2 regions of the Arthrobacter sp. CAN_A1 genome follow, and region 1 is predicted to be linked to the other one. Evidence: predicted binding sites of a transcription regulator. Region 1 holds the regulator's gene; the other holds the start of a gene.
The links. Region 1 encodes HrcA, which represses chaperone genes, less so after heat shock. Its sites were predicted from a motif close to TTNGCACTCGNNNNNNNCGAGTGCNAA; they were not measured.
Positions count from the first base shown of each region.

Region 2: a site for HrcA is predicted at 1,765-1,791, ahead of groES (co-chaperone GroES). Genes of this name have one in related genera too.

Region 1 covers NZ_JADOUR010000004.1:81,304-85,890, forward strand. The annotation lists gene IWX62_RS06235 (16S rRNA (uracil(1498)-N(3))-methyltransferase) at 39-800, opposite strand; gene dnaJ (molecular chaperone DnaJ) at 803-1,930, opposite strand; gene hrcA (heat-inducible transcriptional repressor HrcA) at 2,034-3,047, opposite strand; gene IWX62_RS06250 (DUF3097 family protein) at 3,199-4,065, shown strand; gene IWX62_RS06255 (DUF4870 domain-containing protein) at 4,152-4,583, shown strand.
Region 2 covers NZ_JADOUR010000003.1:70,033-74,619, forward strand. The annotation lists gene IWX62_RS04730 (peptide chain release factor 3) at 1-1,083, opposite strand, end outside; gene IWX62_RS04735 (hypothetical protein) at 1,233-1,724, shown strand; gene groES (co-chaperone GroES) at 1,933-2,229, shown strand; gene groL (chaperonin GroEL) at 2,356-3,963, shown strand; gene IWX62_RS04750 (DUF6507 family protein) at 4,139-4,456, shown strand; gene IWX62_RS04755 (hypothetical protein) at 4,453-4,587, shown strand, end outside.

The DNA.
Region 1 (4,587 bases):
TCGGTGGCAGCGGCTGTTCTGTCGGTGGGGCCGGTCCGCTACCAGCGGCCAATCAATTGGCTCAGGACGGCAAGGGCCGCCGGGCCGGCAGTGGAGGAGCGGAGCACGTGACCCCCCAGCCTGGCCGCGTAGGCGCCGTGGGATTCGAACAGATCCAGCTCCTGCCGGCTGATACCGCCCTCGGGGCCCACCACCACAGCAATGGAGGCAGGTAGGCCCGGCTGGCCCCCGGAGTCTGACTGCAGGAGCGATCCGATCCCCACCGCAGCGTCCTCGTGCAGGATCAGGGCCAGATCCACCCCGGTTAGCCAGCGGGCAAGGGACCCGCTGTCGAGTAGCGGGTTGACGTCGGGCAGCCAGGCTCGCCGGGACTGCTTCGCCGCGCCGAATACCGTGGTCTCCCACTTCCGTTGCCCCTTGAGGGCCTTCTCGGCACGCCACCGCACGATGCTGCGGTCGGCCTGCCAGGGGACAACCGCGTCGACGCCCAGTTCGGTGGCCGCCTCCACCGCCAGTTCATCGCGGTCCCCCTTGGCGAGAGCCTGAACCAGGATCAGCCGGCAGACGGGGGCCGGTTCGTCGGTGACCGCGCCGACGTCGAGCACCACGTCCTGGCCCGTCCTGCTCACTGCCCCGACGATCCTCCGCCCGCGGCCGTCCGCGACGTCGATCATCTCGCCGACCGTCACCCGCTTGACGGTGGCGGCGTGCCGGGCCTCGGCGCCGGTGAGGATGAATTCCGAACCGGGCCGCGCCGCCGCAACGGCGTCGGGATCACCGAAATAGAGTGCGTTGCTCACGCCTAGAGGTTACCCAACCGTTCCCGCAGCTTCGCGAACACTCCTGACCCGTTGCTCGCCAGCTGGCCTTCAACGAATTCCTCACCCCGGAGTTCGGCGAGGCGGCGCAGCAGTTCCTCCTGGGCCTGGTCGATATTGCGCGGCGTTTCCACATTGAGGTGGACCTTGAGGTCTCCGCGCCCGTAGCCGCGCAGGTGGGTGACGCCGAGGCCGCGAAGGGTAACAATTTCCCCGGACTGGGTGCCGGCTTTGATTCCAAGCTCCTGGTCACCGTCGAACGAGGCGAGGTTCAGGGTAGTCCCCAGCGCGGCGGCGGTCATCGGCACGCTCAGGGTGACGTGGAGGTCGTCTCCCTCACGCAGGAAGGTGGGGTCCGGGTTGACCCTGATCTCCACGTACAGGTCGCCCTGGGGTCCGCCGGCGAGGCCGGCCTCGCCCTGGCCGCCCAGCTGGATCCGGGTGCCGGTGGAAACCCCCGCGGGCACCTTGATGGTGAGGCTGCGGCGGCTACGAACCCGGCCGTCACCGTTGCACTCGTTGCAGGGGTTAGGGATGACAGTGCCGAAGCCCTGGCAGGTACCACAGGCCGCGCTGGTCATCACCTGACCGAGGATGGACCGGACGGCGCGCTGCACCTGGCCCGAGCCACCACAAATGTCGCAGGTCCGGGGCGAGGTGCCCGCCTGGCAGCAGGACCCGTCACAGGTGGGGCAAACAGCAGCCGTGTCGACCTCGATCTTCTTGTTGATCCCGAAGACGGCATCGACCAGGTCGATGCGGACGGCTATGAGCGCATCCTGGCCGCGGCGGGTACGCGACGGCGGGCCGCTGGGACCGCCCCCGCCGAAGAAGGTTTCGAAGATGTCCTGGAACGCAAAGCCAGGACCGGCGTGTCCGCCGCCGAAGCCGTTGTCGGTCCCGTTTTCGTTACCCGTCGTGTCATACACCCGGCGTTTCTGCGGGTCCGACAGCACTTCGTACGCCCGGGTCACCAGCTTGAAATCCTCTGAGGCGTCCGGACCCGGGTTGACATCCGGGTGCAGCTTTCGCGCAAGCTTGCGGTAAGCCTTCTTGATCTCCTCGCCGCTGGCATCGCGGTTCACACCGAGGACTTCATAGTGATTACTCACTCCTGCACTTCACTTCCTATGTCACTGCCCGGGTGGGGATTTGGTGCCCACCCGGTATGGCTTGCTGTTGCTGGAACATATTCATTACTGCGATGGCCGCGGCCTAATCCGTCAGAATCCTCGACAGGTAGCGGGCCACCGCGCGCACCGCCGCCATCGAGGTGGGGTAGTCCATCCGTGTTGGCCCCAGGACTCCGACCTTGGCCAGCGAGTCCGGGCCGTATCCGGTGGCAATCACCGAGGCCTCGGCGAGTCCACCGTGCGGGTTTTCCCGCCCGATCCGCACCGAGACGCCAAACGCGTCGTGCTTCATTTCGGAGAGCAGGCGTAGCATCACCACCTGCTCCTCAAGGGCTTCCAGCACTGGTCCGATACTCAACGGGAAGTCTACTGTGGATCGCGCCAGGTTGGCTGTGCCAGCCATCACAATCCGGTCGTCACGGTTTATCCCGGCAAGTTGTTCAAGCGTTCGGGCGAGCGCAGTTCCTGCCCGGCGCTGCCTGAACGGCAGGGCGGCGACGGCGAGGGCGAGTTCCTGTGGGAGTGAGGTCAGCTTGATACCGGACACTGAGCCGAGAAAATGCTGCCGGAGTTCGGCGAGGCTGGCCTCCGGCACGGCTTCGGGAAGCGGCACCACCCGCTGCTGGACCGTTCCATTGGTGGCGATCAGCACCACGAGCACCTGGTTGGGGGCCAGCAGGACGAACTCAAGGTGGCGGACCGCCGCGTTGCCGAGGTGGGGGTACTGCACAACTGCCACCTGATTGGTCAGGTGGGAGAGGAGTCGGACGGTCCGGTCCATGACGTCGTCGAGGTCTTCAGCACCCTCCAGCAGGGCCTGGATGGCACGCTTCTCGGGCGCCGACAAGGGCTTAACCTCGGAAATCTGGTCAACGAACAGCCGATAGCCCTTGTCCGTGGGAATGCGACCCGAACTGGTGTGGGGCGCCGTGATCAGACCCTCTTCTTCAAGGACTGCCATATCGTTGCGGATCGTCGCCGATGACACTCCCAGCTGGTGGCGTTCCACCAGGGCCTTTGATCCCACCGGCTCCCGGGAATGCACATAGTCCTCGACGATGGCGCGCAACACCTCAAGTCGGCGTGGTTCGCTCACATTTCACCTCCGCACACGGTTCCCTGACACTTCCAGCAGATCTGGCACTCGACACGCCCAAGTGCCAAGTCTAGTACGTTCCAGAGGATTGTTAGCATTGAAAATCCCTGGCCGGACCGTCCAGCGGCGAGCCTGGAAGCGAGCAACAATCTTGTCAACATACGAATGGGGCGCGCAGGACATCTCCGCCCCGCGGCAGGTTTCCCTCCCCAAGGTTGCGGCCAGCGCCGGATTGGTGCTGGAGGACGTCCAGAGCGGTTATGTGGGCGCCGTGGTTCGGGTCGAGAAGTCCGGCGGCATGCACGTGATGGTGCTCGAGGACCGGCGCGGCAAACTCAAGACCTTCCCGCTGGGGTTCGGCTTCCACATCGATGGCGGCCCGGTGGAAGTGGTGGCCCCCACCGGACCGCCATCAGCGCCTGCCCGGCGGCTGACGGCGTCGGGCTCGGTGAGGGTTGATGGCGCCCGGGCGAGGACCGCGCGGGCCAGCAGGATCTGGGTGGAGGGCCAGCACGATGCCGAGCTGATCGAAAAGGTGTGGGGTGACGACCTGCGGCTCGAAGGGATCGTTGTGGAACCACTCCACGGCGTCGACGACCTGGCCGGGATGATCCGGTCCTTCGGCCCGGGGCCGAACCGTCGACTCGGCATCCTGGTCGACCACCTGGTGACCGGGTCGAAAGAGCAGCGCATTGCGCAGGAGGCCATGAAGGTACCCGGCGCGGCGTCGAACGTGCTCGTCGTCGGGCACCCCTATGTCGACGTGTGGCAAGCCATCAAACCGGCCGCCGTCGGGCTCACCGCCTGGCCCGTGGTCCCCCGTGGCCAGGACTGGAAGACGGGGATCCTTGCCGGCCTGGGCTGGCCGCACGCGGACAAGGCAGCCGTGGCGCATGGTTGGAAGCGCCTGTTGGGTTGCGTGACCAGCTACGCGGACCTCGAACCGTCCCTCCTCGGCAGGGTCGAAGAAGTCATTGACTTCCTGACCATTCCCGGGAATGCCGACCAGAGCGGCTGATCCGTACTACGCGTTTCCCGGGCAAAGACGTATTCTAGAGGGGACGGCACCTACCCGGGAGCCCCCCTGCAATAGAGGATGTTTAGTTGTCTAACCCCGCTGACCAGCACAAACAGTACGGATCCGAGGACGGCCAGAGCCAGCCTCCATCCGCTTTTGAGGGTGCCCCGGCGAATGCACTGCCGTTGACCGCATCCGAGGACAGACAGTGGGCAACACTGTCGCACTTCGGCGGAATCCTGGGCTTTATTCCCTCGCTGATCATCCTGTTGATCTTCAAGAACCGTGGCCCCTTCACGGCTCAGGAGTCGCGGGAGGCGTTCAACTTCACGTTCCCACCCACGCTCCTCGCCTTCGCTGCCTGGTTGCTGTCACTGCTGCCCGCCGTGGGCGGCCTGTTCGCCGTCGTCAACGCGCTGATCTGGGTGGCCATTGCCGTGTCCTCAGTGGTCGCCGGGATTCAGGTCAACCGCGGCCGCCCCTACCGGTACGCCTTCAACCTGCGCCTGTTCAAGTAGGCGC
Region 2 (4,587 bases), on a different contig from region 1:
GTACTTGGTGGCGAAAGTCTTGCCGGAGTTGGCGTGGGTGACCACCATGCCGCGCTCGAAGACGCCCGAGCACACCCTGATGAACGCCACGTGGTCGCGGTGGGCGCGGTTCATGCCGGCCTGCACCTTGAACACGAAGCCGGAGAACGGAGCATCCACCGGGCGGGCGTCTCCGTTGATGTCCTTCCGCGGTCCGGCTGCGGGTGCCAGGTCGACCAGGGTGTCGAGGATGTGCTGGACCCCGAAGTTCAGGACAGCCGATGAAAAGAGGACCGGGGTGCCGGTGCCGGCGTGGAAGCTTTCCTTGTCGAACGGTTGGTTCGATTCGATCACCAGTGAGGCTTCATCGAGCGCGTCGGTCCAGGCGTCGCCCTCCTGGGCCAGTGCCTCGGCGGGGGTGAGATGCTCCTCGATGGCGAGGGATGCGCCAGCATTCTTGCGGGTGAACCGGACAAACTCATCCCGCTGCAGGTCCCAGACGCCGCGGAAGTCCCCGGCAATGCCGACGGCCCAGGTCAGGGGCATGGGGATCAGCCCGGTGCGTTCGGTGATTTCATCCATCAGGGCGAGGGTGTCCAGCCCGGGCCGGTCCCATTTGTTGATGACGGTGATGATCGGGATGTTGCGTTGCCGGCAGACCTCAAAGAGTTTCATGGTCTGCGTCTCGAGGCCCTTGGCGGCGTCAATGAGCATGACCGCGCAGTCGACGGCGGCGAGCACGCGGTAGGTGTCCTCCGAGAAGTCCGAGTGGCCAGGAGTGTCCAACAGGTTGATGACGGTGTCGCGGTAGGAGAACTGCAGGGCCGTGGAACTGATGGAAATGCCGCGGTCCTTCTCCATCTGCATCCAGTCGGAGACCGTTTCCCGGCGGTTTTCCTTGCCGTTGGTGGCACCAGCCGTCCCAATCACCCTGGCGTGCAGGGCGAGCGCTTCGGTCAGCGTCGACTTGCCGGCGTCGGGGTGTGAAATGACGGCGAACGTCCGACGGCGGGAAGCCTCCTGGGCGATGCCGCTGTGGCTCCGGGCGGAGGCCTGTACCTGCTGGGTCACGAAACTGCTTTCGAAAGATGGTGGGAGGGCCATTGATGGCCAGCTCCCCAGTCTACGGGGCGGAGTCTAACCGCGTCGAAGCGCGTCCTGCTCACCGGGAGGTGGCTTTCGGCGGGCATGAACGTGCATGCCCACCGAAACACCCTCCCTGGTGGGCAGGACGGAAGGACTATTGTTCAACCATGGACAGTGGGGAGGACCAGCACCGGTATGAGCGTCCCGACAACGCTGCCCTCCTGCAGCGCCGGTGCGCGGAAAAGCCGGGACTCGCCGGCGGCCGGGTGGTCCTGGGGCTGCATGCCTTCGTCAAGGGATGGATAGTGACCTTCGGTGTCTGGTCCGTCGTCACCCTCCTCGTGGCGGTTGCCGACGAGATTGCGAGCCCGGGCTCCTGGGCTCTGACCGCCTGGGGCCTGATTGTGATGGTCAGCTTCCTTGTTGCGCTCTTTGTTGGATCACCGGTGGCGCTGCTCCTCGCCCTGATTCTCCGTCAGGTCCGCAAGCAGCTGCTCCACGTGGTTGCCTTCGCCGTTGTCTTTGCTGGCCTCACCGCTGGAGCGTTCTTCATGCTGGCTCCGGTCATGCAGGCAGATTTCGTCCTGGCACTTGCCGCCGTCGTCGGGATCTCCGCCGGGGTAGGCAGGGCATCGATCATCCGCAATGTGAATCCCTGAGTCATCCGGGCCGGAAATCGTCCTGCGCTCGCAGCGCAATCTGGCACTCACCTTGACCGAGTGCTAACCAATGCATAAAGTCAGACTTGGCACTCTCACCATGAGGGTGCCAACTCCTTCAGGGAAGCGTGAGCCGGCACCGCGACGACGGTCAACGCCAACCGAAGGCCTTAATTCCATTTGTCACCCAAGCGAAGGAGAGGTCCGCGTGCCGGTCTCTATTAAGCCTCTTGAGGATCGTATTGTTGTCCGCCCACTGGAAGCCGAGCAGACCACTGCCTCGGGTCTGGTTATCCCGGATACTGCCAAGGAAAAGCCCCAGGAGGGCGAAGTTGTGGCAGTAGGCCCAGGCCGCGTTGACGATAACGGAAACCGCGTCCCCGTCGATGTAGCCGAAGGCGACATTGTCATCTACTCCAAGTACGGCGGAACCGAAGTCAAGCATGCCGGTCAGGAGTACCTCGTACTCTCCGCCCGCGACGTGCTGGCGATCGTCGTTAAGTAGTTTTCCCGAGAGAACCCCGGCCGTACAGGCCGGGGTTCTCTCGTCGGTGCGTGAAGACGCGCCAAGACCACCAGCAGTACCAGGTATTGCACATGCAGGATTTGCACAATGGAAGAGGAACACATCATGGCAAAGCAGTTGAAGTTTGATGACGCTGCACGCCGCGCACTGGAAGCGGGAGTCAACAAGTTGGCTGACACCGTCAAGGTGACGCTCGGCCCCCGCGGCCGCAACGTCGTGCTGGACAAGAAGTGGGGCGCCCCCACGATCACCAACGACGGCGTGACCATCGCCCGCGAAATCGAACTGGACGACCCGTTCGAGAACCTTGGCGCCCAGTTCGCCAAGGAAGTGGCCACCAAGACCAACGACATTGCCGGTGACGGCACCACCACCGCGACCGTTCTGGCGCAGGCACTGGTTACCGAAGGCCTGCGCAACGTTGCCGCAGGTGCCGCACCGTCGCAGCTCAAGCGCGGCATCGAGGTCTCCATCGAGGCCGTCGCCGCCCGCCTGCTGGAAAACGCCCGCGAGGTTGTCGGTCAGCAGACCGCCAGCGTTGCGTCCATCTCAGCCCAGAGCTCAGAGGTCGGCGAGTTGATCGCTGAAGCTTTCGAGAAGGTCGGCAAGGATGGCGTCATCACCATCGAAGAGTCCTCCAGCACGCAGACCGAACTGGTCCTCACCGAGGGCATGCAGTTCGATAAGGGCTTCCTCAGCCCCTACTTCATCACTGACGCCGAGCGCCAGGAAGCGGTACTCGAGGACGCACTCATCCTGATCAACTCCGGCAAGATCTCTTCGCTGCAGGAATTCCTCCCGCTGCTGGAGAAGGCGCTGCAGGCAGGCAAGCCCCTGTTCATCATCGCCGAGGACATCGACGGCGAAGCGCTGTCCACCCTCGTGGTGAACAAGATCCGCGGCACGCTGAACGTCGTAGCCGTCAAGGCGCCGGGCTTCGGTGACCGCCGCAAGGCCATGCTGCAGGACATCGCCACGCTGACCGGTGCCCAGGTAGTGTCGCCTGACCTCGGCCTCAAGCTGGACCAGGTGGGTCTTGAAGTGTTGGGTTCGGCACGCCGGATCACCGTCACCAAGGACACGACCACCATTGTTGACGGCATCGGCAGCGAATCCGATGTTGCAGACCGCGTCGCCCAGATCCGCGCCGAGGTTGAGCGCACCGATTCCGATTGGGACCGCGAGAAGCTTCAGGAACGCCTGGCCAAGCTGGCCGGCGGCATCGGAGTCATCAAGGTCGGCGCAGCAACTGAGGTTGAGCTCAAGGAAAAGAAGCACCGCATTGAGGACGCCGTGTCAGCGACACGTGCCGCTCTCGACGAGGGCATCGTTGCTGGCGGTGGCGCTGCGCTGATCCACGCCTCCAAGGCACTGGACACCGACGCATCGGTCCTCGCCCTCGAAGGCGATGCGGCAACTGCCATCAATCTGGTCCGCCGCGCTCTGGCTCAGCCACTGCGCTGGATCGCCGAAAACGCTGGCCACGAAGGCTACGTTGTGGTGCACCGGGTGGAGGAGCTTGAGCCAGGACACGGGTTCAACGCCCTCACCGGCGAATACGAGAACCTGGTCGACGCCGGGATCATCGACCCCGTCAAGGTCACCCGCTCCGCCCTGCGGAACGCGGCATCCATCGCGGCTCTGATTCTCACCACCGAAACACTGGTGGTCGAGAAGCCTGAGACCGACGATGAAGAGGGCCACAGCCACTAGCCCCTCAAAAGGCTATTCAGGCATCAACAGCACCCCCGGTCCACGGACCGGGGGTGCTGTTCATGAGTGGGCAGTTCTCCCCATCGCGGGATGCGGAGGTCCATGACATGCTTCAGGAGTGCTGCGAGACGGTGCACGGACAACGCGTGGCTAACGAAATTGGGGACATTCGGCTGTGACAGCTTGGGATATTGACGCGGCATCGGCGCAGGGGATCGTCGCCCGCACGGTCGAAGAGATGCTCGACTTCCATGTGGCGGGCGCCGACATGAGCACAGCTATTCAGGGGGCAGCAACAGCCAGCAACAGCGCCGGGATCGCCGCCGCCCTCGCGTCGGTGCACGATGAGTATGTGGGGTTGCTCATCAGCAACGCAACGGTCCGGGCCACCAACGCCTGCAATGGAACCATCCAGGCAGTGAACTGGTACGCCCAGGGCGATCTGGAGATGGCCGCCACCTCTCAGCACAGCGCCTCGCAGGTGCCCGAATGACCGCGGTGAGCTTCGCCGGGGTCCCCACATTCGCCGACTCTGACCTCCTCGACACCGAGGCCGGGTCGATCAAGACCGCCGGAGCCCGCGTCAACGAGATTGCCGCCAACTGCAGCACCGTGTGGACGGAA